One region of the Bacillus sp. SYZHCR11 genome, then DNA from elsewhere that is predicted to be linked to it. Evidence: riboswitches for the same ligand, from Rfam matches in the RefSeq annotation. Region 1 holds a riboswitch; each other region holds the start of a gene.

Region 1 (7,545 bases):
AATTCATCAAGATTCGGCGTGGTATCTGATAAAGAAATGACATCCTGAGACTGATATCCGCGCCGGGCTGAAATGTCCTGAATCTCCGTGTCAAACGCCGCGAGAATCCGTTCTTTTTCATCTTCTGTCAGATTGTATTTCTCCGAAAGCTCAGACGGAAGTTTTTCAATGTTCCACTGCTCATAGATCACCTCTTGTTCGTCTAAAAAGCGCGCTACTTCTTCCTGATTTTCAATGAGCGTATTCTTTTCGTCATGAATTCTGATGGTCGCCATTTTCCGTTCCTCCTTTTATTTTACAAGCTGCGGCCGCAGTGACAGAAGCTTGAGGTGGCAGCTGAATAAAAATTCATAGGCTTCCAGCACCCTTTTCGCTTCAAATGCGGTCCGCCCCCATGCCGTAATGCCGTGATTACGGATTAACACCGCGCCTGAGCCGGCGTCCGCATGGTGCGCGAAGTTTTCGGCCAATGCCGGGATGTGCGCCGGGTTGTCAATGATCGGAACGGTCACGGACGCGTTTTCCTCCCATAATCCGAGCGCCTTAATCATCTCCTGCCCCTGAAACGTGATTTGTTTTTCATCCCCGTAAAGCTCTGAGATGACATTATTATTAACGGTATGGACATGCAGACAGCAGCCGGCTTCTGTCTTTTGGTATAAGTAAGTATGGAGAAGCGTTTCCGCTGAAGGTTTTAAAGAATGGCCGGTCTCAGCGGGCTTCCCGTTCTCATCGATTAAGAGAAAATCTTCGTCTGTTTCTTTTCGTTTGTCTTTTCCGCTCGCCGTAACGAGGAAAGTCAGCGGCGCGTCGGATACTTTGATGGAAAGATTCCCGCTCGTTGCCGGGAACCAGTCTCTTTCGGCCAGCTCGCGCTTTACCTCGGCAAGTTCGCGCCAGCGTTCTTCTTTTACAGCCATGCCTGCACCTCCCCGATGTTTTCAATGCCTGTTTTCACCTCATGAAAATCTTGAAAAGGCAGATGCCGGAGGCCGAGTTCTTTGCATTCAGTCAAAAGATAATCTCTAGCAAAACACATATCGGATAACTTTGCAGCCTCAACATCCGTGACCGAATCACCGATCATAATGAGAAATTTCTGCTGATCGGACAGCTTCCGGATGACTGACGGTTTGCAGCAGCCGCATTGATTGGTGCAGCCTCCGTCACAGGCGTGCGGCCAGTCTATATGAATATATTCATTGTCAAAGGATGCATGATTGCAGAAAATCCGCTCCTTTTCTACGATCCCTTCCAAAAGCGGATGCACAAAAAAGTCCATTCCTCCGCTTACGATATAAAACGGGAGGCCGTTTGACCGGACAAACGAGACAAAATCCAAAAAGCCGTCCCGTATTTTCGCATCCTTCAGAATAAAGCCGGTCAGTTCTTCTTTTAAGCTGCTCGGCAGCAGTCCGAACATCCGGCCGACTCCTTCTTGGATTGATAGGCTTTTAGACAGAACACCGTCTTTTAATTCAAGCCACTCAGGAGGCGCGAATTCTTTCATCATGCTGACAATGTTGTCGTTCATGGTGACCGTTCCGTCGAAATCACAAATAATCAGCGGTGTGCGGGTCATACGGCTTCCACCCTTCCCCATTTGTCTAATGCGAGCTGAAGATCTTTGCACGACGCGGCTTTTTCTTCAATCGGCTGCGCTTCAAGCACCGCATCAATGATGGCGCGGAACGCTCTTCCGCCGCCCTCGGCTCCTTTCGGATGGCCGTGAATGCCTCCGCCGGCATTGATGATGTGATCGATGCCGAAATCGCGCATCAACAATGGCACCATACCGGGATGAATGCCTGCCGACGGGACAGCAAACGACGGATGAAAGACATCGTCTTTTACACATTCATCATGAATTGCAAGCGCGGACTCCTTCGGAAGAGCAACGGATCCGTAAGGTGACGGAAATAAACTGAAATCAGCGCCGCAATAGCGGTTCAGCTTGCCGAGCAAAAGCGCATGCGACAAGCCGTAAACGGGAGATGAAGTGAACGCGCCGCTGACTGCCGGATGCGCCATGATCGGAAGCGGGATTTCCCTGTCTTCGGCAAGGCTCTGCATCACATCTAAACCGTAAGCGAACACATTCAATAAAAGCGCGTCCGCCCCGAGTTCTGCCGCGCGCCTCGCTTTATCCCGCAGTTCAGCGGTCCTTCCCGTAAGGTTTACGGCATACAGCGTTTTATGCCCCGTCTCCTCCCGGGTTTCCTTCAGGACTTGTTTTCCTTCGATAATGCGGGTTTCAAACGGAGCCAGTTCATTTTCAAAGAAAATTTCGTCATCTTTAATCAGATCCACGCCTCCGAGCGCCTGCTGTCTGAGCTGTTCTTTAATGTCGGCGAGATCCCGTCCGATCACGCCTTTAAATATGCTCATCAGAAGCGGTCTTTCAAATTCGCCCAGCAGTTTGCGGATGCCGTATATACCGAATTTCGGCCCGGGAAGGGAGCGTTTAAACCCTTCGGAAAATTCAAGATCAGTCAATTTTATTTTTCCGTCCAGTGACAGCTTTCCGAATACCGTCGTCAGGACGGCCGGAATATCTCTTGAAAAGTTCGCCTCGGGATAGGCGATAGTGATGACGGATTGTGTTTCGTTTTCTGAGGTTCCTTCTTTCTCCTCAACTTTTACGACCCGGCCTTTATGTTTTCTGAGCTGTTCCTGCTTCACCAGGGGCAGGTCAGTCCAGGAGCCTACCGTCAGCCCCGCCGCAATCTGTTCCGCCCGCTTTTCACTGTCCGTTGTGTCTGTCAGAAGATATGTTGCCAATACTTCGCTCATGCGTGAACGCCTCTCTTTCTTTCACAAAACATAAAAAAACCTCTTCCCTATGAGCAGAAAGAGGCTTCGTGTTATGTCCGAATCTTATCTCTCAGCTCCTGCTGCAAGAATTAGCACCGTGCTTTATCAGTCGGTTGCCGGGCTTCATCGGGCTCGTCCCTCTGCCTGCTCTTGATAAGAATAATGATTTTATAAAGTATTTTGAATTATCGCATTGTTATCCAGATATGTCAATGCTTTTTCGGGTGAAAAGATTCAGTTTCCCGATCCGTTCCGCAGCTTCTTTAAGTCTTTCTTCACTTGTCAGAAGACCGACTCTGATATAGCCTTCCCCCCATTTTCCGAACCCGTTTCCGGCAGCGACGGCGACATCCGCTTTCTCGAGCAGCAGATCTGAAAACGACTGTGACGTATAACCGTCGGGCACAGGGAGCCATGCAAAAAAGGAGCCAGCCGGAGCCGTCACATCCCAGCCGATACCGCGGCAGGCTTCAATCCATGCATTGCGCCTCGATTCATATCTGTCATTTTGCGCTGCGACGCATGCCTGATCCTCTAAAAGAGCGGCTGCCGCCGCCTGCTGCGCCGCGGGAAACAGGCTGACAAACATATGATCCTGATAAAGATTGATCGCTTCGATGACAGAAGCGTTTCCGACGGCAAAGCCGACCCGCCAGCCCGCCATATTATACGTTTTGGACAAGGTATAGATTTCGATTCCCGTCTCCTTTGCGCCTTCCGTCTGCAAAAAGCTCAGCGGTTTATGCCCGTCAAAGCCGACGGCTCCGTACGCGAAATCGTGAACGACACAAATACCGTTTTGTTCCGCAAAACCGACTGTCTCCTCAAAAAACGCCTCTGTCGCCACAGCGCCGGTCGGATTATTCGGATAATTGAGATAAAGCAGCTTCGCCTCGCTCCGCACCTTTTCAGGAATTACGCTGTAATCAGGGAGAAACCCTCTTTCTTCCGTCAGCGGCATCATTTCCATTTTCGATTTCGCAAGGGCGACGCCCGACCAGTAATCAGGATATCCGGGATCAGGCACCAGAATGGTATCTCCCGGGTTTAAAAGACATTGCGGAAGCTCAACAAGTCCCGCCTTGCCTCCGAACAGCACGGCGACTTCCGTGTCCGGATCAAGCGTGACCCCGTACTCCCTTTCATAAAATGCAGCGGCTGCTTTTTTGAAGCTGTAAGCGCCCCGGAATGATGAGTATTTATGATTTTCCGGCCTTTCGACGGCGCGCTTCATTTCTTCAACGATATGCTGAGGCGTCGGCTGATCAGGGTTTCCCTGCCCTAAATTGATGACGTCTCTGCCTTCTTTCAGCTTTTGATTCACTTTTTGCACCAATGATGCGAAAAATTGTTCCGGCAGCTGTTTGAGTACATCTGAGATTTCAAAGTTCATATTTTTCACCTTCTAAAAATGTCTTGAAATGATAGTCCATCATCATATATGGTTAAATAAAAAAAGTAAAGAGAAACTTGAGGTGTTAAAAAATGAAATGGACCGTTTCCTGTTTGCAATTTGATATTTCATACGGAAATCCTTCAGAAAATTTTAAAAAAGCGGAATCTTTGATTGAGCAAGAAAGCCGCCATGCGGATGTAATCGTGCTTCCTGAGTTGTGGACAACCGGCTATGATCTCACACGGCTAGACCAGCTGGCGGATGAAAACGGCAAAGTTTCGGAACAATGGCTTAAAGAAACGGCAAAAACATACAACGTACACCTCGTTGCCGGATCTTTTGCGGTCAAAGAAGGCGAAAATGTCTATAACACCATGTACATCGCCGATAACAGCGGACAGATCGTGAAGCGGTATCAGAAAACCCATCTGTTTCAGCTGATGGATGAACACCTTTACTTGTCAGCGGGAAACAGTGACGGTTCCTTTGAGCTCGACGGTGTCAAGTGCGCCGGGCTGATCTGCTATGATATCCGTTTCCCCGAATGGATCAGAAAGCATACGTCCCAGGGCGCGAATGTCCTGTTTATCTCTGCGGAATGGCCTCTGCCCCGCCTTGATCATTGGCGAAGCCTGCTTATCGCCAGAGCAATTGAAAACCAATGTTTTGTCGCAGCCTCTAACTGCACGGGGTCCAATCCCGATAATGAATTTGCCGGCCACAGCCTGATTATTGACCCGTGGGGCCGGATTTTAGCCGAAGGAGACCGGACGGAAGGCGCAGTCCGGGCGGAAATCGATGTGTCAGAAAGCGCGGCCGTCCGCGGAACCATTCCGGTTTTCCAAGACTTGCGGCGTGATTTATATTAATTTTCAAAAAAATGTTGACAAGAATATCCGGCACCTGCTAATATTTTCATCAACTGATTAATCCGAATTGTGATACAAATCAATATATTTTCTCTTATCGAGAGTTGGGCGAGGGAATTGGCCTTTTGACCCCAACAGCAACCGACCGTAATTCCATTGTGAAATGGGGCGCGTACATTTTGCGCCGAGACGATTGTCTCATAAGGCACGGTGCTAATTCCATCAGATGTTATCTGAGAGATAAGAGGCGGACTGCACTGTTTCAGCCTCCTTCTCTTTCAGAGAAGGAGGCTTTTTTTCGGGCGTATTCTCCGTCACGATCTCTTACTGCCACTACATAATTGGAGGGTAAATCCATGTCAGCAACTAAAACAAGTCTTTATGAACAATTAACAGAAAGCTCCGCCGCCGCGTTAGCCGTCAAGCTCGGCTTATTCCAAAGCAAAAGCACTCTGACATGCCGTGAAATCGGCGACGGCAATTTAAATTACGTCTTTCATGTTTACGATAAAGAAAACCAAAAAGGACTGATTATCAAACAGGCGATTCCTTACGCGAAAGTCGTCGGTGAAAGCTGGCCGCTTACAATTGATCGGGCGAGAATCGAAAGCAGCGCCCTCATCCGCCAGGGCGAACACGTGCCGCACCTCGTTCCGGCCGTTTACTATTCCGATACTGAAATGGCCGTCACGGTAATGGAAGACCTCTCACATTTGCAGATTTCAAGAAAAGGGCTGCTGGAAGGGCAGCATTATCCGAACTTATCGGTTCATATCGGTGAATTTTTAGGGAAAACGCTTTTTTACTCATCCGATTATGCGCTTGATGCGAAAGTAAAGCAGCAGCTCGCAAAGCAGTTTACAAATCCTGAGCTTTGCAATATTACAGAAAGGCTTGTGTTTACAGAACCGTTTCTCGACCATGAGACAAACGATTTTGAGGAGGAGCTGCGCCCGTACGCAGAAAAAGTTTGGAACAATTCCCGGCTGAAAGAAGGCGCTGACGAATTGAAAGCCATCTTTCTGAATTCCGCGGAAACATTGGTTCACGGCGATCTGCACACGGGAAGCATCTTCGCCGATGAACATGAAACAAAGGTGATTGATCCCGAGTTTGCTTTCTTCGGACCGATCGGGTTTGACATCGGCCAATTTATCGCCAATCTGCTGTTAAACGCCCTCAGCCGCGACGGTGACGACAGACAGCCGTTATATGACCATACTGCCGCCGTATGGGATACATTTGTGAAAACATTCAGTGAAGCATGGGAGAAAGACTGCCTGCCTTCCCGCAGACACCTGCTGGAAGACACACTGAAAAACGCGTTTGAAGAAGCGGTCGGTTTTGCGGGATGCGAATTGATCCGGCGCACGATCGGACTCGCCCATGTGGCTGACTTAGATGAAATCACTCCGTTTGACAAACGAATCGAACGGAAGAAGCTGGCGCTTGAGATCGGCGCCTATTATATCGAAAACAGAAAAGAACTGAAGCATATCACCGAGGTTCTGGACCAATTTAAGCTCCGTGTAAAGGAATGATGCAGCATGACCAATGAATTTGCCATCCCCCGTTCTGTGGAATGGAAAGAAACCTACATCCGCATTTTAAATCAGCAAAAACTTCCCGACGTCACTGAGTATGTGGAACTTGAAACAAAGGAAGATGTATTCGACGCGATTGTCACGCTGAAAGTAAGGGGCGCCCCGGCCATCGGTATAACCGCGGCATTCGGACTCGCGCTCTCCGCCAAGTCATTTGAAGCCCGCGATCTTTCAGATTTCCGACGTCAGTTCGCGGATGTCAAAGCGTATTTAAACAGTTCGAGGCCCACTGCCGTCAACCTCGCGTGGGCGCTTGACAGACTGACGGATTCCATCAGGGATGCAATCTCAATCAATGAAGCGAAGACAACGCTCGTTCATGAAGCCATTCAAATTCAGATTGAGGATGAAGAAACCTGCCGAATGATCGGCCAAAATGCGCTGCACCTTTTTAAAAAAGGCGACCAGATCATGACCATCTGCAATGCGGGCTCGATTGCTACAAGCCGGTACGGTACGGCGCTTGCTCCCTTTTACTTAGCGAAACAAAAAGACCTCGGCCTTCATATCTACGCATGTGAAACAAGACCCGTTCTCCAAGGATCCCGGCTGACGGCGTGGGAGCTGATGCAGGGCGGAATTGATGTCACACTCATTACGGACAGCATGGCCGCCCATACAATGAAGGAAAAACATATTTCAGCAGTCATTGTCGGCGCTGACAGAATTGCTAAAAACGGAGATACGGCCAACAAAATCGGAACTTACGGCCTCGCTATTTTGGCAAACGCCTTTCAGATTCCGTTTTTTGTGGCCGCACCGCTTTCGACCTTTGACTTGCAGATTGAAAACGGCGATCAGATTCCGATTGAAGAAAGAGATCCGGATGAAGTCAGACAGATCTCAGGCATACGCACCGCTC
Region 2 (7,545 bases), on a different contig from region 1:
AACGGCAGCGATCCGAAATATGTCGATTGCGATTATGAGAATGGCTGGTGTTAACAGTTGGCGGTGAATTTCACTGCCTTCTTTTTCAATCTGACGCTAAAACAATCGGCAGGTGACACGCTTATGTACAACGGAGATGAAAAGGTCATTATCGTAGAAGGAAAATCTGATAAAATCAAAGTCAGGGAAGTGCTCATCGAACCCGCGGAAATCGTCTGTACAAACGGGACGATCGGCCAAACCGAACTGGAAGAGTTGGCGGACCGCCTGTTTGACAGAGACGTCTATATTTTAACGGACGCAGATGACTCCGGAGAAAAATTAAGAAAACAGCTGAAACGGGAGCTTCCCGAAGCGCGCCATATTTATATAGACAGAACATACAGGCAAGTCGAGTCGTGCCCGGGCCATCATCTCGCATCTGTGCTGATCAGAGCCGGCTTTGATGCTGACACTGTATTTTTGAAAAAGAACGACCTGAGGTGGTAATCATGAAAGAACTCCAAGAAAATGAACTCGAATCGATTCAGGATGACGTTTATCTCCTGTATTTGTACACCCCGTTTTGCGGCACATGCCAGCTGGCGTCCAAAATGCTTACTGTCGTCGAAGAAATGCTGCCCGGCGCCGCCTTCTATAAAAACAACGTGAATTATTCCCCCGCATTCGCCAAAGCCTATCAGATTGAAAGCGTTCCGTGCTTTTTGCTGTTTAAAGGCGGAGAGCTTGTTGAGAAAGGATACGCCTTCCGCTCCGTTTCCTATTTATATGAGCTGATTAAACAAAAAACATCGCAAACGTTCCCGATGTGACAATATTTACAGGAAAATGTCGTGCGGTTTATAAAGGGTTCTGTCCGTTAAAAAGAGAAAGTGTATGTATGGCCATTAAAACGGGAGGTTATACGAGTGGAGAAAATAGAAGTTTCAGAGAATGACGGACAGCATCTGTTTTTGAAACCGCTATTAAACGCCTCAACGCTGCTGATTACATTCCAAGGAGAAACAGAAGCCTTAACGGTCTCAATTAACGGACAGGGAGAAATGAGAAAAACGTCGGCTTCAAAGGAGAAATCTAATTTGACCTTTTACGGAAACCAGACGGAAATCATCCATCTCCTGCATGGTGATGTCTCTTTGCAAAAGCTTATCCAAAGCGGAAAACTCAAAGTGAAAGGATCATTCAGAGCCCTGCTGAAGCTGGAGGCCATCCTCTGGCTGACAAACGGATTTTTTCAGGCGATCAGTAAACGGCCGTAACTGCCAATCTACTATGTGACAATAGCTTCCAATATTTATTTTATTGACTTTTTATCATTCGCCGTGCTATTCTACAGTAAGAATTTCCGGACGAAAATACGATATGTTTTCTCTTATCAAGAGAGGTGGAGGGAAGTGCCCTATGAAGCCCGGCAACCATCAACAATGTTGAAATGGTGCCAATTCACTCAAAGCGGTCTGCTTTGAAAGATGAGAGAAAGGCCTTTTTCAATAAGCCTTTCTGCTCATTTTTGCAGAAAGGCTTTTCTTTTGCGGAGAAACCCGGAAGATTTCTTAGAATAGTGTAAGGCGGGTGATTGCTTTGATCCATCTTCAAAATGTTTCAAAAATTTACAAAGCGAAGCATGGGGATGTCAATGCTGTCCAAGATGTCACTCTTGATATCAAAAAGGGCGAAATATTTGGAATTATAGGATATAGCGGAGCTGGTAAAAGTTCCTTAATCCGTCTCCTGAACGGCCTTGAAAAGCCGACGTCGGGAACCGTGGAAGTCGCGGGGACGGAATTAAATAAAGTAAGCAGCCGCGGGCTGAGAAAAGCGCGCCAGGAAATCAGCATGATCTTCCAGCATTTTAACCTTTTGTGGTCGCGCACCGTCCGGGAGAACATTATGTTCCCGCTGGAAATCGCCGGCGTGAAAAAAAGCGAACGGGTCCGCCGCGCTGATGAATTGATTAAACTGGTCGGATTAGAGGGGAAAGAAAAATCTTATCCGTCGCAGCTGAGCGGCGGTCAAAAGCAGCGTGTCGGTATCGCCCGGGCGCTCGCTAATAATCCGAAAGTCCTTCTGTGCGATGAAGCGACATCAGCGCTCGATCCGCAGACGACCGATTCAATTTTGGATCTTTTATCCGATATAAACGACAGACTCGGTCTGACGATCGTGCTCATTACCCATGAAATGCACGTCATCCGAAAAATCTGCAACAGAGTCGCCGTCATGGAAAACGGGAAAGTCGTTGAAGAAGGCGAAGTACTCCAAGTTTTCAGAAACCCGCGCGAACCGATGACCAAGCGTTTCGTTCAGCAGGTGACAGAACCGGAGGAGACGAAAGAAACCATCCAGCATTTTCTGCAGGAAACAGCGACAGGGAAAACGATTCAGCTTTCATTTGTCGGGCAGGCCGCCGAGCAGCCCCTCATTACGGAAATGATCCGAAACTTTGATGTGGACGTTAATATTCTGCAGGGGAAAATTTCACAGACGAAGGACGGAGCTTACGGTTCATTATTCATTCATATTGACGGTCAGGAAAAAGAAGTAGAAAACGTGATCCGGTTCATCAAAGACAAACAGGTAGAAGCAGAGGTGATCACAAATGTTTGAAAAATGGTTCCCGAACGTTGATATAACCGAGCTGTGGACGGCCACATACGAGACCCTTTATATGACGGTCATCGCTTTAGTTTTTTCATTTATCATCGGAGCGATTCTCGGTCTTCTGCTCTTTTTAACGGGCAAGGGAAGCTTATGGGAAAATAAAATCATTAACACCGTGATTGCGGCGGTCGTTAATATTTTCAGGTCTATTCCGTTTCTTATTTTAATTATTCTGCTTCTCGGCTTTACTAAGATTTTGGTCGGATCGATTTTAGGACCGAATGCCGCATTGCCGGCGCTGATTATCGGCTCCGCGCCGTTTTACGCCCGTCTTGCGGAAATTGCGCTCCGGGAAGTCGATAAAGGAGTCATCGAAGCTGCCAGATCAATGGGAGCAAAGACATCGACGATTATCTTCAAAGTGCTGATTCCTGAATCAATGCCTGCGTTAATTTCAGGCATCACCGTGACGGCCATCGCCCTGATCGGATCTACCGCCATTGCCGGCGCCATCGGTTCAGGCGGACTCGGAAACCTTGCATATGTAGAAGGCTACCAGTCCAATAATACGGATGTAACGTTTGTAGCGACAGTATTTATACTCATCATCGTCTTTATCATTCAGATTATCGGTGATGTAATTACAAATATAATAGACAAAAGATAAGGGAGGATTTACATTGAAAAAGATTGTATTAAGTGCGCTGCTGCTTGTGTTCGCGGGAGTTTTAGCCGCCTGCGGATCAAACGGCTCGAATAAAAAGGAAATCGTTGTCGCCGCGACAAAAACACCGCATGCTGAAATCTTAAAAGAAGCGGAACCGCTCTTGAAGGAAAAAGGCTACACATTAAAAGTAAAAGTGCTGAACGATTACAAAATGTACAACAAAGCGTTAGCTGATAATGAAGTGGATGCGAACTACTTCCAGCACGTTCCTTACCTTGAACAGGAAATGAAAGAAAATAAAGATTACAAACTCGTGAATGCCGGAGCCGTTCACCTTGAGCCATTCGGAGTTTACACGAAAAAATACAAATCACTGAAAGACCTGCCTAAAGGCGCGACCATCATCATGACTAACAATGTCGCTGAACAAGGCCGTATGCTGGCGATGCTTGAAAAAGCCGGACTGATCACACTTGATCCGAAGGTAAAAACGATTGAAGCGACTACGAAAAACATTACGAAAAACCCGAAAAACCTGACATTCAAAAAAATCGCCCCTGAATTAACGGCGAAAGCATATAATGAAGAAGAAGGCGATGCAGTCTTCATTAACGTCAACTATGCGATTCAAAACAAACTGAATCCGTTAAAAGATGCGATTCAAGTGGAATCAACGAAAAACAACCCGTACGCAAACATCATCGCCGTACGCAAAGGTGACGAAAAATCAGAGAAAATCAAAGCGCTTATGGAAGTGCTTCACTCTAAGAAAATCAAAGACTTTATTGAGAAAAAATACGACGGAGCCGTGCTTCCCGTATCTGAATAAAGCGAAAACCCCGGATGAATCATCCGGGGTTTTTTTCGGGTATTAATCGGAGAACTGTCCATAATAAAAAGGAAGGTTAACGATTGGAGGGAATGGCAGTGGCTCAATACCAGGATAACGGAAAAAGCGTGCATGACGCATTGAAACAATATAAAGAAGGTTTAGGCATATTCGAGCAAAAAATGCCGATGATGGGGCGGAAGTTTAATGAATTTACTGAGCAGTGTTTCTCAGCGGATTCATTAACTGAAAAAGAGAAACAATTAATCGCTCTGGGCATCAGCATCAGCGCTCAAGATGAATTTTGCATGATTTATCATACGAAGGGCTGCCTTGACCAAGGGGCCACAGAAGAAAACATCCTTGAGGTCATCAGCGTCGCGGCGGCATTCGGGGGCGGCGCGGCTCTCAGTCAGGGAGTGACCCTCGTGCAGCAGTGTATTCAGGAATTCGGACATACGACGCATTAGAATGAGCAATCGTGTGAATACCGTTTTTCAGATAAAGCGAGCGCCGGTTTCCGGCACATTCGAAAGGATTCAGGGGCACACCCTCTTTGGCCGGAGCAGCGGATCATTGTTACAATAGAAACAAATATATGAAGGGATTGATTCATTATCTGCACCAGCCAAGAGAGACTGGACCTTGACTATACGCCTGAAATGGAAAAAGCGATGCAGAAGTCACACGGCATCGGCTACGAGGAATACGGACGGCGTCTTTCAAAAAGGATGGAAGTCGAACGGCAGAGGGAGCTTGAATATCAAAAAAGCAAGTTCCTCGCAGCGCAGCTTAATGAGAAAATCGGTCAGTAAAAAAGGGTGGATTTCCGCCCTTTTTCTGTTTCAAACAGCTTTAATTACGCCTTGATCTTTGATAAACTTTAGGAATGTTCCGGGTAATATAAAAAGTTGTATTTACTTTTCATTTGTTATAAAATTAGAATGAGAATAAATTGAGAATAATGATTATATATTTTGGAGGTATAGATATGGCTGCTTCAACATTAACGATCAAGGATCTTCACGTTGAAATCGAAGGAAAAGAGATCTTAAAAGGTGTAAACCTTGAAATAAAAGGCGGCGAATTCCACGCTGTCATGGGGCCGAACGGTACCGGTAAATCCACGCTCTCAGCAGCGATTATGGGACACCCGAAATACGAAGTTACAAAAGGCAGCATCACGCTTGACGGCAAAGATGTACTGGAAATGGAAGTGGACGAGCGCGCTCAGGCGGGTCTTTTCCTTGCGATGCAGTACCCAAGCGAAATCAGCGGTGTGACAAATGCCGATTTCCTTCGCTCTGCGATTAACGCACGCCGTGAAGAAGGCGATGAAATTTCTCTTATGAAATTCATCCGCAAAATGGACGAAAACATGGAGTTCCTTGAAATGGACCCTGAAATGGCGCAGCGTTACCTGAACGAAGGTTTCTCAGGCGGGGAGAAAAAACGCAACGAAATCCTTCAGCTTATGATGATCGAGCCGAAAATCGCCATTCTTGACGAGATCGATTCAGGTCTTGATATCGATGCGCTTAAAGTCGTTTCTAAAGGAATCAACAAAATGCGCAGCGAAAACTTCGGCTGCTTAATGATCACTCACTACCAGCGCCTTCTGAACTACATCACGCCTGATGTCGTTCACGTTATGATGCAGGGACGCGTAGTGAAATCCGGCGGCGCGGAGCTTGCACAGCGCCTTGAAGCGGAAGGTTATGACTGGATTAAACAGGAACTAGGCATTGAAGACGAAACTGTAGGCCAAGAAGCGTAAGCGTTAGGGGGATAATCATGACATTGGAAACGAAACTATCCGTAGATCAGGAATATGTCAAAGGCTTTTCCGAAAAGCATCAAGAACCTGCCTGGCTGAAAAACCTGCGCTTACAGGCTCTTGAAAAAGCTGAAGATCTGCCGCTGCCTAAGCCTGATAAAACAAAAATCACAAATTGGAACTTTACAAAGTTCAACAAGCATACAGTAGATAACGCGCCGCTTGCTTCTTTAGAAGATTTAGCTGATGAAGCAAAAGCGCTGATCGATATCGAAAACGAAGACAAAACGTTATATGTGCAGCGTGATCAAACGCCTGCTTTCCTTTCTCTTTCAAAAGAACTGAAAGACAAAGGCGTTATTTTCACGGACATCTTAACGGCTGCCCGTGAGCACAGCGACCTCGTTGAGAAATACTTCATGAAAGACGGCGTAAAGGTCGACGAGCATAAACTGACTGCGCTTCATGCGGCATTAATGAACGGCGGGGCATTCCTTTATGTTCCTAAAAACGTTCAGGTGGAGACGCCTGTTCAGGCCGTTTACGTTCATGAAAGCAATGACACGGCATTGTTCAACCACGTGCTGATCGTCGCTGAAGACCACAGCTCCGTCACTTACGTTGAGAACTACATCAGCACGGTGAATCCGAAAGAAGCGGTATTCAACATTATCAGTGAAGTGGTCACAGGTGATAATGCCAGCGTGACATACGGCGCCGTTGACAACCTGTCAGCAGGTGTCACAACATACGTCAACCGCCGCGGAGCCGCGCGCGGACGAGACAGCAAAATCGAGTGGGCGCTCGGACTGATGAACGACGGCGACACGATTTCTGAAAACACGACAAACCTCTACGGAGACGGCACATACGGCGATACGAAAACCGTAGTTGTCGGAAGAGGAGAACAGACGGAAAACTTTACGACGCAGATCATCCACTTCGGTAAGGCTTCTGAAGGCTATATCCTGAAGCACGGAGTCATGAAAGATGCCGCATCTTCCATCTTTAACGGAATCGGCAAAATCGAGCACGGCGCGTCTAAAGCAAACGCTGAACAGGAATCCCGCGTCCTGATGCTGAGTGAAAAAGCACGCGGAGATGCAAACCCGATTCTCTTAATTGATGAAGACGATGTAACTGCAGGACATGCGGCATCTGTCGGCCGTGTGGATCCGATCCAGCTTTACTACTTAATGAGCCGCGGAATTCCGAAAGAAGAAGCGGAGCGCTTAGTCATTTACGGATTCCTTGCTCCGGTGGTAAAAGAGCTTCCGATTGAAGGAGTTAAGAAACAGCTCGTCTCCGTCATCGAAAGGAAAGTAAAATAATGAATATCACCGATATTCGTGAACAGTTCCCGATCCTTCATCAGCAAGTGAACGGACATGACCTCGTGTACCTTGACAGCGCGGCGACTTCCCAGAAGCCGCGTGCTGTCATTGAAGCAGTGGATCAGTATTACAGCAAATACAATTCCAATGTTCACAGAGGCGTTCATACTCTTGGCACGAGAGCGACAGACGGCTATGAAGGTGCGCGTGAAAAAGTCCGTAAGTTTATCAATGCGAAGTCAATGGCTGAGGTCATTTTCACAAAAGGCACGACAACTTCACTGAATATGGTGGCGCTGAGCTATGCCCGCGCCAGCTTAAAACCCGGTGATGAAGT
Region 3 (7,545 bases), 150 kb from region 1:
CCATATCGGCTGTATTGAACACGCCCTCCTACGCAAAAATCATATGGACAAACCTGGCGGATTCGTGGAATGATAAAATGGTTAACGGGGATGCGTATTCAAGATCCCATTACATCACCTACGCCATCGGGAGCATCGTCGGACTAAAAGGTTCCGGCTCAGCTGTAAAAGTATCAAGCAAGCTCGCGAAAACAGGCGCCGCCAAAGTGGATAACGTCTTGGAAGCCAGTGAAAAAGCGACGGCAAAACATGTAAAAACCAGGATTGAAAAAGGAAAAAATTATATCAATTCCGTTTCGAAAAATAAGTACCAACCCGCGCTTGCCGGAATAGCACAGGATATTGAAAATACTCACAATGTGAAGAATACGCTTTTGTTGAAAAGTATTATTGAAGATAAAAAAGAGAGTGTGCTCAGTAAATCTGTGTCTTCTGACAATAACGGCATACATAGTGTTAAACAAGGAGACAGCAGTCCTCTCGCACCAGGCGGTGGCTTAGCTGCTCACGAAGCAAAAGGCGGACACCTTATAGAAAGGCATGTTGGGAAAACAGATAAAGAATTAATAGAAAGACTGAAAACTGATCCTAACCCACATATTACAGCTTCATCTACTTTTAAAGATAGGGCTACCGCTGAAAGAATTGCTAATTCAGTTTTAAACGATCCAAAAAATATAAAGAAAATCGAAAATTGGATTGATGATCCTAAAAAACCTAAATTAATGTTAAGATACAAGGGCGATGGAGAAATAATCGGCAGAAGTGTATCAAGAAATTCAGATCTAGTAGAAAACGTTACAAACGCAAAAATTATACTCAAAAAAGATAATAACGGTAACTTTATCCTTACAGGATATCCAACCAAATAGAAAGAGAGGAAGTATCATGGATGAAAGGTATGATTTCTTAGATGAATTAGAAAATTTTTTAGGTGCAACATTTCATCAAGATATCCAATCCCCTGAACACGCCTTAGACGAATTTATTGAGGAAATTAGTAAAGAAGGTCTGCTATTTACAGTAAAGTATTGCGAAGAGTTTCTAAATAGCGATTTAACTATAGAAGAAAAGGAAGACATTATAAAGTGTAATGCAGAAATATATTTCCCGACAATTGGCTTACCACCTATAGAATGGTTGAAAAGTGTAATAGAACAACTAAAAGAAGCTCTTTAAAAGAACACTGAAGGCCCCCATTTTATGAGAGGGCCTTTTTATATTGATACCGAAGTTTGTGGCCGGATAGAAATTCAATACCGACAGTGCGGTTTGGATCTACTTGACGGCATCACCAGCTGAACTTTTCAACAATTTTGACCCTAATAAGAGATACGGACAATAAATTTCGAGCCAAAAAATCAAGTTCGCCAACAGTTTGCCAACAACTTGCGAATTTGATAAACCGGCTATATTAAGAGAAAGTAAAAAACCCTTGCTACGCAAGGGTTTTGGCTATGATTCCGACTGGGCTCGAACCAGCGACCTCTACCCTGTCAAGGTAGCGCTCTCCCAGCTGAGCTACGGAATCATGATATGTATTGCTGGGTATGTTGTTGTCTCTCTGACATTTATAATTATATATCCTGATTTCTCATTCGTCAACACTTTTTTTATCTAAAATAAAAAAGGGCGCGTCGCAAAATTGACGGCGCCCTTTTCGTTTATGATCTCACTTGGGCGGGGGTTATTTTTTTCAATGCCTGTTCGAAGTCGCGTTCTAAATCTTCGGCGTTTTCGACTCCGACGCTCAGGCGCAGAAGGCCGTCTGTGATGCCGCGTTTTTCCCTCTCTGATTTCGGCATGGCGGCATGCGACATGGCTGCAGGGTATGAGAGAATGGACTCGACAGCGCCGAGGCTGACGGCAAATACCGGAAGCGATACGTTTTCGACCAGCTTTTTGACGGCTTCTTTGCTTTCCAATTCAAAGGACAGGACGGCGCCCGCTCCGCTCGCTTGACGTTTATGGGTATCGGCTCCCGGGTGTCCGGCAAGGCCGGGATAGTAAACGTTTTTGACGGCGGGATGCCCGTCAAAATAGGCAGCCAGCCGCTCAGCCGTCCGGCTCGCTTTTTCCAGTCTGACCTGCAATGTTTTTAAGCCTCTCAATACGAGCCAGCAGTCCTGAACGCCGAGCACCGCTCCAAACGAGTTTTGCAGCTTATACAGCTGATTGCCGAGCTCTTCATCTTTTACGGCAGCAAGGCCTGACAGCACGTCACTGTGGCCGCTTAAAAATTTCGTCGCGCTGTGAAGCACGATATCTACACCGAGATCAAGCGGACGCTGCAGAGCAGGCGTCATGAATGTATTGTCAAGGTATGTCAGACAGCCGTGTTCCTTTGCCAGTTTGACGACGCCCTTAATATCCGTGATGCCGAGCGTCGGGTTTGACGGTGTTTCCATATAAATGGCTTTCGTGTTCGGCCGGATGGCGCGGGCGACAGCTTCTGTGTCCGTCATATCGACAAAGGTATGTTCGATTCCGAAACGGGACAGAACCTCAGTCACCATGCGGAATGTTCCGCCGTACACATCCTCCGTGACGAGAACATGGTCGCCTTGGGATAAGAGCAGAAACGCCGTCGAAATCGCCGCCATACCGGAGCTGAAAGCAAAACCTCTCGTTCCGCCTTCAAGACCTGCAATCGTTTCTTCAAGCGCTGTTCTTGTCGGTGTGCCTGAGCGGCTGTAGTCATATGTCCCGAATTCTTCAAATGAAGACTGATGGAATGTGGAAGCATGCTGGATCGGGACGCTGACGGCTCCGGTGGCTCCGTCTGTTTTAAATGGATTGTGCACGAGCTGGGTTTCCAGCGTCCAATTGTGATTACTCATATGACACGGCCCCCTCTTTTACTTGCTGTAATGCCTGCTTTACATCCCGCTTCAAATCTTCTGCATGTTCAATGCCCACTGAAAAACGCAGCAGGCGGTTGCAGACGCCGTTTGCGATACGAATGTCTTCCGGAATGTCCATGTGCGTCTGTGTCGCGGGGTATGTAATAAAACTTTCCACCCCGCCGAGACTTTCTGCGAAACAGATCGTTTTCAGCGCCTTTAAAAACGGATTGACCCATTCTTCTTTTTGCAGCCGGAAAGACAGCATTCCGCCTTTTCCGGGATATAACACGTCGGCGATTTCCTCTTCCTGTTCTAAAAATTCTGCAAGTTCACGGGCGTTTTCTTCATGACGGCGCATTCTGAGTCCGAGTGTTTTCATCCCTCTCATTAAAAGCCACGAATCAAACGGCGGGAGAACGGCGCCGATCGCATTTTGGTGATTAAACATGATGTCGCCGAGCTCTTCATCCTTAACGACAGCCAGACCGGCAAGGAGGTCATTGTGCCCCGCTAAATATTTTGTGGCGCTGTGAATGACGATGTCCGCTCCCAGTTCAAGCGGACGCTGGATGACCGGGGTATAAAACGTATTATCCACAATCAAAAGCAGGCCGGCTTCTTTCGTAATCCGGGCGATTTTTTCAATGTCCGCCTCCTGCATTAACGGGTTTGTCGGTGTTTCAACAAATAGCGCTTTCGTGTTTTCCGTTATTTTGGAGCGTAAACAGTCTTCATCGCTGAAATCATCGTAAATAAAGCTCAAGCCGTATTTTCTCCATTCGTTTTCAAACAAACGGTACGTGCCTCCGTATAAATCGGAGGATACAATCAATTCATCCCCGCTTTTAAATAGAGCCATAATGGTTTGAATGGCTGCCATTCCCGAGCTGAAAGCAAATCCTCTCGCACCGTTTTCCAACACGGCGATGGCGTCTTCGACGAGCTGGCGTGTCGGGTTTTTCGTGCGCACGTAATCAAAACCTGTAGATTCTCCTATTCCTCTATGGCGGTAAGCGGTGGACAGATAAATCGGCGGACTGACCGTTCCCGTTGCTTCTTCGCTTCTATTTCCGATTTGGGCTAATTTTGTTTCAACATGCTGCGTCATCAGTAAGCACCATCCTTTTTCAAAAATAAAAAAGCCCCCTCTTCATAAGAAGAAGGAGCTTTTCTCTTCCTCTTATCTTCCAAGCGTGAATCGCTTGCTGGATTTAGCACCTTGGCACTTTGCCTTCCCGCGGCAAAGCAAACCGGTTGCTGAGGTTTCAAAGGGCCAGTCCCTCCACCTCTCGTGATAAGAATATTGTTTTGTATTTTCTGATTGTTCTATATTAACGCACTATAAAATAGATTTCAACAACTTTTTATTTATCTGAACTCTCGCAAGAAGTGCATCTGAAGAAAGAAATTTCTAATAATTCATGGTACAATAGGAAAAAACCATCAAGACAAGAAGCGGCCTGGAGGAATGCGAAGTGGTATCAAAAAACGGAATCATTCATGAGAAAACACTTTTCTCCCATGAGCTTGAAGAGGAAATGACCGTTTTGGTCTACCTGCCCGCCACCTTCTCCCCCTTGTATAAATATCATACGGTCATCGCTCAGGACGGCCATGATTATTTCAGATTAGGGAGAATCGGGCGTCAGGCGGAAGAGCTTATGTCAAAAGGGGAAATTGACCGCTGCATCATTATCGGCGTCCCTTATAAAAATGTGCGGGAGCGAAGAAACACATACCATCCAGAAGGCTCTAAGTTCGCCTCATATAAGCGGTTTATCGCCAATGAGCTCGTTCCTTTTATCGACAAAGAATACCCGACTTATCAAGTCGGATACGGCCGCACCATGATCGGGGATTCCCTCGGCGGAACCGTTTCGCTCATGACGGCGATTGACTATCCGAATATGTTTGGAAACGTCATCATGCAGTCTCCGTATGTTGACGGGCACGTGCTGGATGCCGTCCGGCAGTCGGAGGATCTCAAACAGATTTCCGTTTATCATCAAATCGGAGAAAAAGAAACCGGCGTTCACACGACGGACGGCCAGGTCCTTGATTTCACCGTGCCGAACGAAGAGCTCAAACAGCTGCTGGAAAGCAAACAGTCTGAATACACGTATGAAACCTTCGACGGGGATCATAAATGGACCTACTGGCAGCCGCTCATCACGCCGGCGCTGAAAAAAATGCTGTAACCATTCATTTAAGGAGGGAACTTTCATGAAATACGGTATTGTTTTATTTCCATCAAAAAAATTACAGGATCTCGCAAATTCGTACCGGAAACGCTACGACCCGAGCTACGCGCTCATTCCGCCGCATCTGACGGTAAGAGATCCGTTTGAAGCGACAGAACAGGAAATCGAGCAGGTCGTATCACAGCTGAGACAGACGGCGAAAGAGTCGCATCCGCTCGTTCTGAAAATCACAAAATACAGCTCGTTTTCTCCTGTGAATAATGTGATATATATGAAAGCAGAGCCGACGGAGGAATTAAAATCTCTGAGTGAGAAATGCTACTCAGGAGCATTATCCGGCGAGCCGGAATACAGCTTCGTTCCGCATGTCACGGTCGGCCAGAAGCTGTCGTCAGATGAACATTCCGACGTACTCGGACAGCTGAAAATGCAGGACATTTCCCACGAAGAAGTCATCGACCGTTTTCACCTGCTCTATCAGCTGGATAACGGCTCATGGACTGTGTACGAAACATTTTTATTAGGCGGAGGAGAATAACTGCTTGGAATCCATCATCGTAAAAACTGAAAAACAGCTGAACGACGCTTTTTTCGTCAGAAAAGAGGTCTTTGTTAAAGAACAGCACGTTCCGGAAGAAGAAGAGATTGATCAATTCGAAGACACGTCAGAGCATATAGTCATATATGACGGCGGCCAGCCGGTCGGAGCCGGCAGATGGCGCTTGAAAGACGGGCATGGAAAATTAGAGCGCATCTGCGTAATGAAAAGCCATCGTTCTTTAGGCGTCGGAGCCATCATAATGCAGGCGCTTGAAAAAGCGGCGGCAGCCAAGGGCGCCGGCAGCTTTATCTTACATGCGCAGACGCAGGCGGTCCCGTTTTACGAAAAACAAGGATACCGCGTCACATCCGGCGAAGAATTTCTCGATGCGGGCATCCCCCATCTGGAAATGATAAAGGAATACAAACAATAAAATCAAAAGCACTCCTGTTGATATAGCAGGAGTGCTTTTTTTATGAAAACAATACCGTTTAATGAATTTTATTGCCTTTTATGGAAGGTTAATGTATGTTTAGTATACGAAGTATTACAATTCATACAAAAAATACAATTCATATTTCGGAGGGATAAACATGACGGCACCAAAAGGAAAACACATATTCGGGACTGTTAAAGTGGGCACAAAAGGACAGATTGTCATTCCTAAAGAAGCAAGAGATGTTTTCGATATAAATCCGGGGGATTCACTGCTTATGCTTGGGGATGACCAGCAAGGTATCGCACTTGTTAAACAAGAACTCTTTTTCGAGTTTGCAAAAGATATTTTAAACGCTAAGCAAATCGACGCAGATAGCGAGGATGAGTAAATGCACGCGATTGAGCTGAAGCAATTAACGAAACATTATAAAGAAACCGCCGCCGTTGACCGTCTTGAGTTCTCAGTTGAGAAAGGGGAATTTTTCGCTTTACTCGGTGAGAACGGAGCCGGAAAAACGACATTAATCAATATGCTTTGCGGACTCCTTTCTCCGGATGAAGGTGATGCATCAGTGCTTGGACACAGTATTTTGACTGATTTGGATAAAATAAAACCGAAATTGAATATGTCCCCGCAGGAAACAGCCATCGCTCCTCATCTAACCGTACGGGAAAACTTAGAGTTTATAGCCGGAGTCTACGGAATTCCGAAAAAAGAAGCAAAAAAAAGAACAGATGAGATGCTCGAATTGTTTCAATTAAAAGAGAAAGAAAGAGCAAAAACCAAAACCTTATCAGGAGGAATGCAGCGCCGCCTCAGCATCGCAATGGGCATGATTACGAAACCGGATATTTATTTCTTAGATGAGCCGACATTAGGGCTGGACGTCCGTTCACGCCGCGAGTTGTGGAAAAATCTTGAGACATTAAAGGGAGACATGACGATTATTTTAACGACACACTATTTAGAAGAGGCTGAAGCACTGGCAGATCGTATTTGCATTTTAGAAAATGGGACATTAAAAGCACTGGGCACGGCGGAGGATCTGAAAAAACAAACTCATTCAGCCACATTTGAAGATGCCTTTTTAGCGATTTGTGACGGAGAGGCGGGTCTTTATGCTTGATTTCGCCATTCGCAACCGCAAAGAGATTTTTCGTGATCCCTTATCTATCATCCTTGGAATCGCACTGCCTGTTATTCTATTGTTTCTGTTTACGGCGATTGAAAAAAATGCGCCGCTTGATACCTTTAAAATTCAGCATTTAGCACCCGGACTCATTGTTTTCGGTTTCGCTTTCCTTACGATGTTCTCTGCATTGCTGATCGCAAAAGACAAACAGACCGCCCTTTTGACCCGTTTGTTTGCTTCCCCTTTAAAAACAGCCGATTATGTCATCGGTTACGCACTGCCGATGCTTCCGTTAGCCATTTTACAAATCGTCATTTGTTTTATCGCAGCAGCTGCTGCCGGTTTATCCGCCGAGTGGATGAATCTTCTCGCAGGTATCGCTGTCT
Region 4 (7,545 bases), on a different contig from region 1:
GCAGAATGACTTCTTTAAACATGATGCTTCTTTTCGCTCCGAATGTTTTCATCACCTTAATATAGTTTTCATCCACTTCCTGAAAAGCCGTAAAGACGACGATTGTCGTGATAATGACACTGATGACTGCTCCCATGGCGACAATGCTTGTGAAATTCGGTCCGAGTGCCACGATGAGAATCGGTCCGAGTGCGACCTTCGGCATCGCGTTTAAAATGACGAGGTACGGGTCTAAAACCCGGGCGAGCCGGTTTGACCACCATAACAGAGCGGCGAGGCATGTGCCGAGAAGTGTGCCGAGCAAAAAGCCGAGAACGGTTTCTCCTAAGGTTACGCCGATGTGCGCCGCAAGGGATCCGTCCGCAATCTTTTCAACTAAAAGCCTGCAAACGGCGGAGGGTGAGCTGAAGATTAACGGATCGATCCAGCCCGCCCTGCTCGATATTTCCCACCCGGCAAAAAATACGATGAAAATGGCGGCCTGATACGCACGGATCCGGAGCTTTTCTTTTTGGTGTCTTTTCTTAAACTGCTGATGAAGCTGTTCAATCGTGCCGCTGCTGTTTTTCAAGGGAATTCAGCTCCTTCCATATGGTTTGAAACAGCGGCTGAAAGGCCGGATCCTGACGCGCGTCAAACGGATCTAAAGCCGCGAGCTCCTTAGGCACGGTGAATATTTGGTGGATGGTGCCCGGCTGATTCGAAAATAAATAGATCGTATCGCTCATGGCGATGGCTTCACCGATATCGTGGGTGACGAGCACGGCGGTTTTTTGAAAATCCTTTAATGTTCTGAAGACAAGGTTTTCCAAAGAAAGCTTCGTTTGAAAGTCCAGCGCGGAAAACGGTTCATCAAGGAGCAGCAGTCCAGGGTCCGGCGCAAGAGTTCTGGCAAGTGCCGCCCGCTGCCGCATTCCGCCTGAGAGCTCTTTCGGATATTTCTTTTCAACGCCGATTAATCCGAGCTTAGGCAGAAGGCTGAGAACTTCAGCTCTTTTTTCTTCTGTTAATGTTTTTGAAATGTGTAAACCGAGCAGCACGTTTTCCTCAATTGATTTCCAAGGAAATAAATAATCCTGCTGAAGCATATAACCGATTTGGTGTTCTTTATGGTTCGGCACGCTTCCTTCGATCAGCACCCGGCCTTGCGCAGGGGTGATAAGGCCGGCCAGAATGGACAGGAGTGTTGTTTTTCCGCATCCGCTCGGCCCGAGAAAGGAGATGAAATCCCCTTTTTCAATCTGAAAATGTATATCTTTCACGGCGGTTGTCTTTTCTTTCAGCGAGAAATAAGTATGTGTTACATGATCCACATGTAAAAAAGACATTCATGTTCCTCCTATTGTTCTGAGGTGACTTTTTTGGCGATTTTTGTGTTGACGAGTTTGCTGTACGGAATGTGTTTCGGGAGCTCTCCGGCTTCATCCATAATAGATTGAAGCAGTTCCCATTCATCCTTTTGCAGAACTGGGTCTGCAGAGAATGACTTTTGTTTTTTATAGCGCTCTATCGATGTTTCGATAATGGCCGGGTCTGTATCGGCAAATTCCTTCTGAATCGTTTTTGCGATGTCTTTAGCCGGATGGCTTTCCACCCATTGCTGGGCGCGATAGATGGCGCGGGTGAATTTTTCCGCCGTCTTTTCATTGTTTTTCAAATAACTTTCTTTTGCCATAAAGGTTGTGTATGGCACTTGGCCGGAAGCTTCTCCGAAGGATGCGACGATATGACCGATGCCCTCTTTTTCAAATTGGGATGCCGTCGGTTCAAACAGCTGCACATAATCACCCGTTCCGGATGCGAATGCGTTGGAAATATTGGCGAAATCAATGTTTTGAACGAGGTTAATGTCTTTTTTCGGCTCTATGTGATTCTTTTTCAGGACGTACTCACCGGCCATTTGGGGCATGCCGCCTTTTCGCTGGCCGAGAAATGTTTTTCCTTTTAAATCGTTCCATTTGAATGATTTCTCATCCTTCCGCGACACGAGAAATGTGCCGTCCGTCTGCGTCAGCTGCGCGAAATTGATGACCGGATCTTTTGCTCCCTGCGCCTCCACGTAAATGGATGTTTCAGAACCGACCAGCGCGATGTCTGACCCGTTTGACAAAAGCGATGTCATCGTTTTGTCTCCGCCCCATGTTGTTTGAAGTGACACTTGGAGCCCTTCTTTTTTAAAGAAATCTTTTGCTTCAGCGACATACAGAGGCGTATAGAAGATGGAGTGTGTGACTTCCGCCACCTTTACCTTCGTCAGACTTTCTTCCTGTCTGCAAGCCGGAAGAATGAGCAGGAAAAAGGCGCATATGACAAAAACGCAGCCCGCTTTGAGCCATTTGTTCACGGTGTAACCTCCTTGTTTTAAGCGTTAAAATAACCTTTTCTGCTTTACATATCGTATGATGGGTATAAAAAATGTGTGAGTGCCCATATTCACGTTGGGAAAGAATAAAAAAACTGATGATCTAAGGAGGCGCATTGTTTTGCTGGTAGAAAAGAAAAGGTTCCCGTCTCCGAGTCCGCATGTCCGCCTCTTTGCGGTATGCTATGAGTCAGAAGGGCTGAAGGTAAAGGGGCTCCTTGCCGAGCCTGCGGCGCCGGGAACATATGACGGTTTTTTATATTTGCGCGGCGGCATAAAAAATGTCGGCATGGTACGCCCCGGGAGAATCGTTCAATTCGCTTCCCAAGGCTTTGTCGTGTTTGCGCCTTATTACAGAGGCAACCAGGGCGGCGAGGGAAATGAAGATTTTGCGGGAGAGGACAGAGAGGACGCGTTTTCCGCTTTCCGCCTGCTTCGGGAGCATCCGAACGTCAGGGAAGGGCGGGTGCATATTTTCGGTTTTTCCCGGGGCGGAATCATGGGGCTTTTGACCGCGATTGAAATGGGGCATCAAGCGGCTTCACTCGTTTCATGGGGCGGTGTGAGCGATATGGTGCTGACTTATGAAGAGCGGAAGGATATGCGGCGGATGATGAAGCGGGTGATCGGCGGCACGCCGAAAAAGGTGCCGGATGAATACAGATGGCGTTCGCCGTTTGAAAAAGCAGACCGCATTCAGACCCCTGTTCTGCTCATCCATGGAGAGAATGATGAAAATGTTTCGATCGAACACGCCCGGATGATCGAGGACAAGCTGAAAGAGGCGGGGAAACCGGTGGAAACTTGGTATTACAGCGGTTTTACGCATTATTTTCCGCCGCAGGAAAACAGACGCATTGTCCGGCGGCTGGCGGAATGGATGAAGACACGGTAAGATGCCTGATTTATGATATGATAATAAAGAATAAGAGAATGAAAGGGGATTTTCATTTTGGGAATGCCTGTTGAATTTAATACCATGATTGTGACAAAAGGCAATGAAAAACGGATAGAGGAAAATATCTTTTTATTGGAGAAAGAGGGCTACCGCGTCTATCCTCTTGATATTCCGATGGACGTGCGCAAAACGAAAACCGGCGAGAAATCCGGCACCGGCGAGGTCCAAAAGCTCGAATGGGCGAACGGCCGGACAAGCATTACATACAGACTCACTTCGCTTCATTCGACAAACTGAAAAAACAAAAGCCGAGGGCATAAACGCCCTTGGCTTTTTTGATTACACGAGAGGTCCGCCGGTTTTGGCAATCGAGTCTGCATGGGAAAACTTTTTAAAGTTTTCTTTAAACTCATTGGCTAAAAACAGCGCTTTTTCGTTGTATGCTTGTTTATCGCTCCATGTGTTTTCAGGCTGAAGAACTTCATCCGGCACGCCCGGAACATGAACGGGACTGTGCAGGCCGAAAATGCTGTCTGCCGTCATGTCAGTCTGGTTCAGTCTGCCGTCAATAGCGGCTTTGACCATCGCTCTTGTATACGAAAGTTTCATCCGTTCTCCGACTCCGTACCCTCCGCCGGTCCAGCCTGTGTTGACCAGGAAGACTTGAACGCCGTGTTCGTCGATTTTATGCCCGAGCATTTCGGCATATACATGCGCCGGAAGCGGAAGGAACGGTGAACCGAAGCACGTCGAGAAAGTCGTTTGCGGAGATGTCACGCCGCGTTCGGTTCCCGCGAGTTTACTGGTGTATCCGCTTAAGAAGTGATACATCGCCTGTTCCTTCGTCAGTTTGCTGATCGGAGGAAGCACGCCGAATGCGTCCGCCGTTAGAAAGACGATCGCCTGCGGATGGCCGGCAATGCTCGGCTGCACGATATTGCCGATCATCTCAATCGGATATGCGGCTCTTGTGTTTTCCGTGTAGAAGGAATTGTCGTAATCCGCTTCACCCGTTTTTTCATCAAGCACGACATTCTCAAGAACAGACCCGAAGCGGATCGCACGAAAAATCTGCGGTTCTTTTTCCTCGCTCAGATTGATACATTTAGCGTAACATCCGCCTTCAATGTTGAAAACGCCGGAATCTGACCAGCCGTGCTCGTCATCTCCGATCAGTTTGCGGTCCGCATCGGCTGAAAGCGTCGTTTTCCCTGTGCCGGAAAGGCCGAAAAACAGGGCGACATCGCCTTTTTCACCGACGTTGGCTGAGCAGTGCATCGGCAGTATATCCTGCTGCGGAAGCAGGAAGTTCATAATGGAGAATATTGATTTTTTCATTTCTCCGGCGTATTCGGTGCCCCCGATTAAAATGACGCGCTTTTCGAAAGAGACAATGATAAATGTTTCCGAATGCGTGCCGTCCGTCTCCGGGTCTGCTTTAAAATGCGGAGCTGAGAGAATGGTGAAAGGCTGCGCTTGCGGGTCTCTTTCATCCGTTTCCGGTCTGATAAACAGCTGGCGCGCGAATAAATTGTGCCACGCAAATTCATTTACGACCGTAATCGGCAGTCTGTATTTTTCATCCGCTCCCGCGAATCCTTCAAACACAAACAGTTCATCCCGCTGTTTTAAGTAGCTGACGACTTTGGCGTACAGCTTTTCAAACGCCTCTTCAGAAATGGGCTGATTCACCGCGCCCCAATCAATTTGATTTTCTGTGCTTTGTTCACGGACGATAAATTTATCTTTAGGTGACCGGCCTGTATATGCGCCGGTAGTGGCGCGTACGGCGCCCGTTGATGTCAGCGTTCCTTCATTACGGCTGATCACTTTTTCGGTAAGTTTTGGAGCCGATAAATTATGATGCACATTCGGACTTGCAAGTAATGCTTGAAGATCTGCGGTTAAATCAACTAATTTCATAAAAACCTTCCTTTGCCGGTTTATTTGTATTTCGCTGAATGTGGAATTAGTATAACATATATCTGAAAATAGTCTATACTATTTACGGTTTTTTGTTTGTGTTTTTCCATTGCTTCCCGAAATAAAGGCGCGCAATCGCTTTAATTCATATTGACACTTTCCGCCCTTTTACGATAAGATATTTCATTGAGCGGATACTCTTATCCCGAGCTGGCGGAGGGACAGGCCCGATGAAGCCCAGCAACCGGTTTCTCTGTAAAAAAGCAGGTGAAAACACTGTGGGAAACCAAGGTGCTAACCTGATGCAAGGTTTAATATTTTCCTTGAGCGATAAGAGTGAAAGGCACACAGACCAAACCCTTTCCTCGAGTGGAAAAGGTTTTTTTATTTCATAAAATATGCCAATTAACATTCTCTGATATAGTATGACATTGTATTAAGAGGGAGCGAGTTCCGTATCATATGAGAAGGTCTTGCAAAAGATCTTTTTTCAGGAGGAAAAGTGAATGAGTAAAAACCGTCGACTATTTACATCTGAATCTGTTACTGAGGGTCATCCGGACAAAATCTGTGACCAAATTTCTGACAGTATCTTAGATGAGATTTTAAAAAATGACCCGAACGCGCGCGTGGCCTGCGAAACATCTGTAACGACAGGACTTGTGCTGGTAAGCGGAGAGATTACTACGTCAACATACGTTGACATTCCGAAAACAGTCCGTGAAACGATTAAAGAAATCGGCTACACACGCGCCAAATACGGATTTGATGCGGAGACTTGCGCTGTTTTAACATCAATTGATGAACAGTCTGCGGATATCGCAATGGGTGTCGATCAGGCACTTGAAGCGCGTGAAGGCACAATGAGCGATGCTGAAATCGAAGCAATCGGAGCGGGAGACCAAGGCCTGATGTTCGGTTATGCGTGTAACGAAACGAAAGAGCTTATGCCGCTTCCGATCTCTTTGGCGCATAAACTAGCCCGCCGTTTGAGCGAAGTCCGCAAAGAAGACATTCTTCCGTACCTTCGCCCTGACGGCAAAACGCAAGTTACCGTTGAATATGATGAAAACAACAAGCCGGTCCGCATCGACGCGATCGTTATTTCAACTCAGCACCACCCGGAAATTACGCTTGAGCAGATTCAGCGCAATCTGAAAGAGCATGTCATTAACCCTGTCGTGCCTGAGGAACTGATCGATGAAGAAACAAAATACTTCATCAACCCTACGGGACGTTTCGTAATCGGCGGGCCTCAAGGTGATGCGGGTCTTACGGGCCGTAAAATCATCGTCGACACATACGGCGGATATGCACGCCACGGCGGCGGCGCATTCTCCGGTAAGGATGCGACGAAGGTAGACCGTTCAGCGGCATACGCTGCGAGATACGTAGCGAAAAACATCGTGGCAGCAGGTCTTGCTGATTCTTGTGAAGTGCAGCTTGCATACGCAATCGGCGTGGCACAGCCTGTTTCTATTTCCATCAATACATTTGATACTGGAAAAGCTTCTGAAGAAAAACTGATCGAAGTCGTACGGAATAACTTCGACCTGAGACCTGCCGGCATTATTAAAATGCTTGACCTGCGCCGCCCGATCTATAAGCAGACAGCTGCTTACGGCCACTTCGGACGTCATGATGTGGATCTTCCTTGGGAGCGTACTGACAAGGCGGATGCGCTTCGCAAAGAAGCACTAGGAGAATAATTTTATAGCCGCTTACTTAAGCGGCTTTCCCTTTTTGTAGATGCTGCCATGCTTATTTTTTACATAGCGTGAAACCAATGGCGTAACAAAGCGTCTATAAAAAGGGGGTCCAATTAGAAAATTACACTTATGGAGGCTATACTATGTGTGGATTTGTCGGTGTTTTTAATAAGCATCCATTAACTCAAACCGCAGATCAAGAAGAGCTAATCAAACAAATGAACCAAATGATCGTTCACCGCGGTCCTGACAGCGATGGGTATTATCATGACGAGCACGTCGGATTCGGCTTCAGACGGCTCAGTATTATTGACGTAGAAAACGGCGGACAGCCTTTATCATATGAAGACGAAAAATATTGGATCATTTTTAACGGCGAAATCTATAACTACATTGAATTGAGAGAAGAGCTTGAAGCGAAAGGCTACACTTTCAATACAGATTCCGATACCGAAGTGCTCCTTGCGACATACCGTCATTATAAAGAAGAAGCCGCTTCAAAGCTTCGCGGAATGTTTGCGTTTTTAATCTGGAACAAAGCTGACCGCGTCATGTACGGCGCGAGAGATCCGTTCGGAATTAAACCGCTGTATTACACAACCATCGGGGACAAAGTATATTTTGCATCTGAAAGAAAGAGTTTAATGGCCGCT

Evidence for each region. Region 1 has a riboswitch for S-adenosylmethionine ahead of mtnK (S-methyl-5-thioribose kinase). Riboswitches for the same ligand answer to the same signal wherever they lie in the genome.
Region 2: it holds a riboswitch for S-adenosylmethionine, as region 1 does, so the genes downstream of both, metN (methionine ABC transporter ATP-binding protein MetN) here and mtnK (S-methyl-5-thioribose kinase) in region 1, are expected to answer to the same signal.
Region 3: it holds a riboswitch for S-adenosylmethionine, as region 1 does, so the genes downstream of both, AC2CGA_RS05050 (methionine biosynthesis PLP-dependent protein) here and mtnK (S-methyl-5-thioribose kinase) in region 1, are expected to answer to the same signal.
Region 4: it holds a riboswitch for S-adenosylmethionine, as region 1 does, so the genes downstream of both, metK (methionine adenosyltransferase) here and mtnK (S-methyl-5-thioribose kinase) in region 1, are expected to answer to the same signal.

The regions. Positions count from the first base shown of each region.
Region 1 covers NZ_JBXUND010000001.1:977,563-985,107, forward strand. The annotation lists gene AC2CGA_RS04205 (1,2-dihydroxy-3-keto-5-methylthiopentene dioxygenase) at 1-275, opposite strand, end outside; gene AC2CGA_RS04210 (methylthioribulose 1-phosphate dehydratase) at 291-920, opposite strand; gene mtnX (2-hydroxy-3-keto-5-methylthiopentenyl-1-phosphate phosphatase) at 911-1,582, opposite strand; gene mtnW (2,3-diketo-5-methylthiopentyl-1-phosphate enolase) at 1,579-2,793, opposite strand; SAM riboswitch class I at 2,875-2,974, opposite strand; gene AC2CGA_RS04225 (pyridoxal phosphate-dependent aminotransferase) at 3,011-4,207, opposite strand; gene AC2CGA_RS04230 (carbon-nitrogen family hydrolase) at 4,300-5,079, shown strand; SAM riboswitch class I at 5,171-5,326, shown strand; gene mtnK (S-methyl-5-thioribose kinase) at 5,436-6,620, shown strand; gene mtnA (S-methyl-5-thioribose-1-phosphate isomerase) at 6,627-7,545, shown strand, end outside.
Region 2 covers NZ_JBXUND010000002.1:170,186-177,730, reverse strand. The annotation lists gene AC2CGA_RS07560 (YusG family protein) at 1-54, shown strand, start outside; gene AC2CGA_RS07555 (toprim domain-containing protein) at 124-489, shown strand; gene AC2CGA_RS07550 (thioredoxin family protein) at 492-812, shown strand; gene AC2CGA_RS07545 (SCP2 sterol-binding domain-containing protein) at 909-1,259, shown strand; SAM riboswitch class I at 1,370-1,476, shown strand; gene metN (methionine ABC transporter ATP-binding protein MetN) at 1,582-2,607, shown strand; gene AC2CGA_RS07535 (methionine ABC transporter permease) at 2,600-3,268, shown strand; gene metQ (methionine ABC transporter substrate-binding lipoprotein MetQ) at 3,282-4,097, shown strand; gene AC2CGA_RS07525 (carboxymuconolactone decarboxylase family protein) at 4,190-4,567, shown strand; gene AC2CGA_RS07520 (YuzK family famiily protein) at 4,760-4,912, shown strand; gene sufC (Fe-S cluster assembly ATPase SufC) at 5,089-5,874, shown strand; gene sufD (Fe-S cluster assembly protein SufD) at 5,892-7,205, shown strand; gene sufS (cysteine desulfurase SufS) at 7,205-7,545, shown strand, end outside.
Region 3 covers NZ_JBXUND010000001.1:1,128,511-1,136,055, forward strand. The annotation lists gene AC2CGA_RS05030 (ribonuclease YeeF family protein) at 1-872, shown strand, start outside; gene AC2CGA_RS05035 (contact-dependent growth inhibition system immunity protein) at 889-1,179, shown strand; tRNA gene AC2CGA_RS05040 (tRNA-Val) at 1,459-1,531, opposite strand; gene metC (cystathionine beta-lyase) at 1,665-2,840, opposite strand; gene AC2CGA_RS05050 (methionine biosynthesis PLP-dependent protein) at 2,833-3,954, opposite strand; SAM riboswitch class I at 4,024-4,147, opposite strand; gene AC2CGA_RS05055 (esterase family protein) at 4,322-5,044, shown strand; gene AC2CGA_RS05060 (YjcG family protein) at 5,070-5,585, shown strand; gene AC2CGA_RS05065 (GNAT family N-acetyltransferase) at 5,590-6,021, shown strand; gene AC2CGA_RS05070 (AbrB/MazE/SpoVT family DNA-binding domain-containing protein) at 6,182-6,415, shown strand; gene AC2CGA_RS05075 (ABC transporter ATP-binding protein) at 6,416-7,153, shown strand; gene AC2CGA_RS05080 (ABC transporter permease) at 7,146-7,545, shown strand, end outside.
Region 4 covers NZ_JBXUND010000003.1:18,502-26,046, forward strand. The annotation lists gene AC2CGA_RS11905 (ABC transporter permease) at 1-571, opposite strand, end outside; gene AC2CGA_RS11910 (ABC transporter ATP-binding protein) at 546-1,328, opposite strand; gene AC2CGA_RS11915 (ABC transporter substrate-binding protein) at 1,340-2,344, opposite strand; gene AC2CGA_RS11920 (alpha/beta hydrolase family protein) at 2,484-3,257, shown strand; gene AC2CGA_RS11925 (DUF2584 domain-containing protein) at 3,315-3,557, shown strand; gene pckA (phosphoenolpyruvate carboxykinase (ATP)) at 3,600-5,183, opposite strand; SAM riboswitch class I at 5,381-5,520, shown strand; gene metK (methionine adenosyltransferase) at 5,690-6,892, shown strand; gene asnB (asparagine synthase (glutamine-hydrolyzing)) at 7,036-7,545, shown strand, end outside.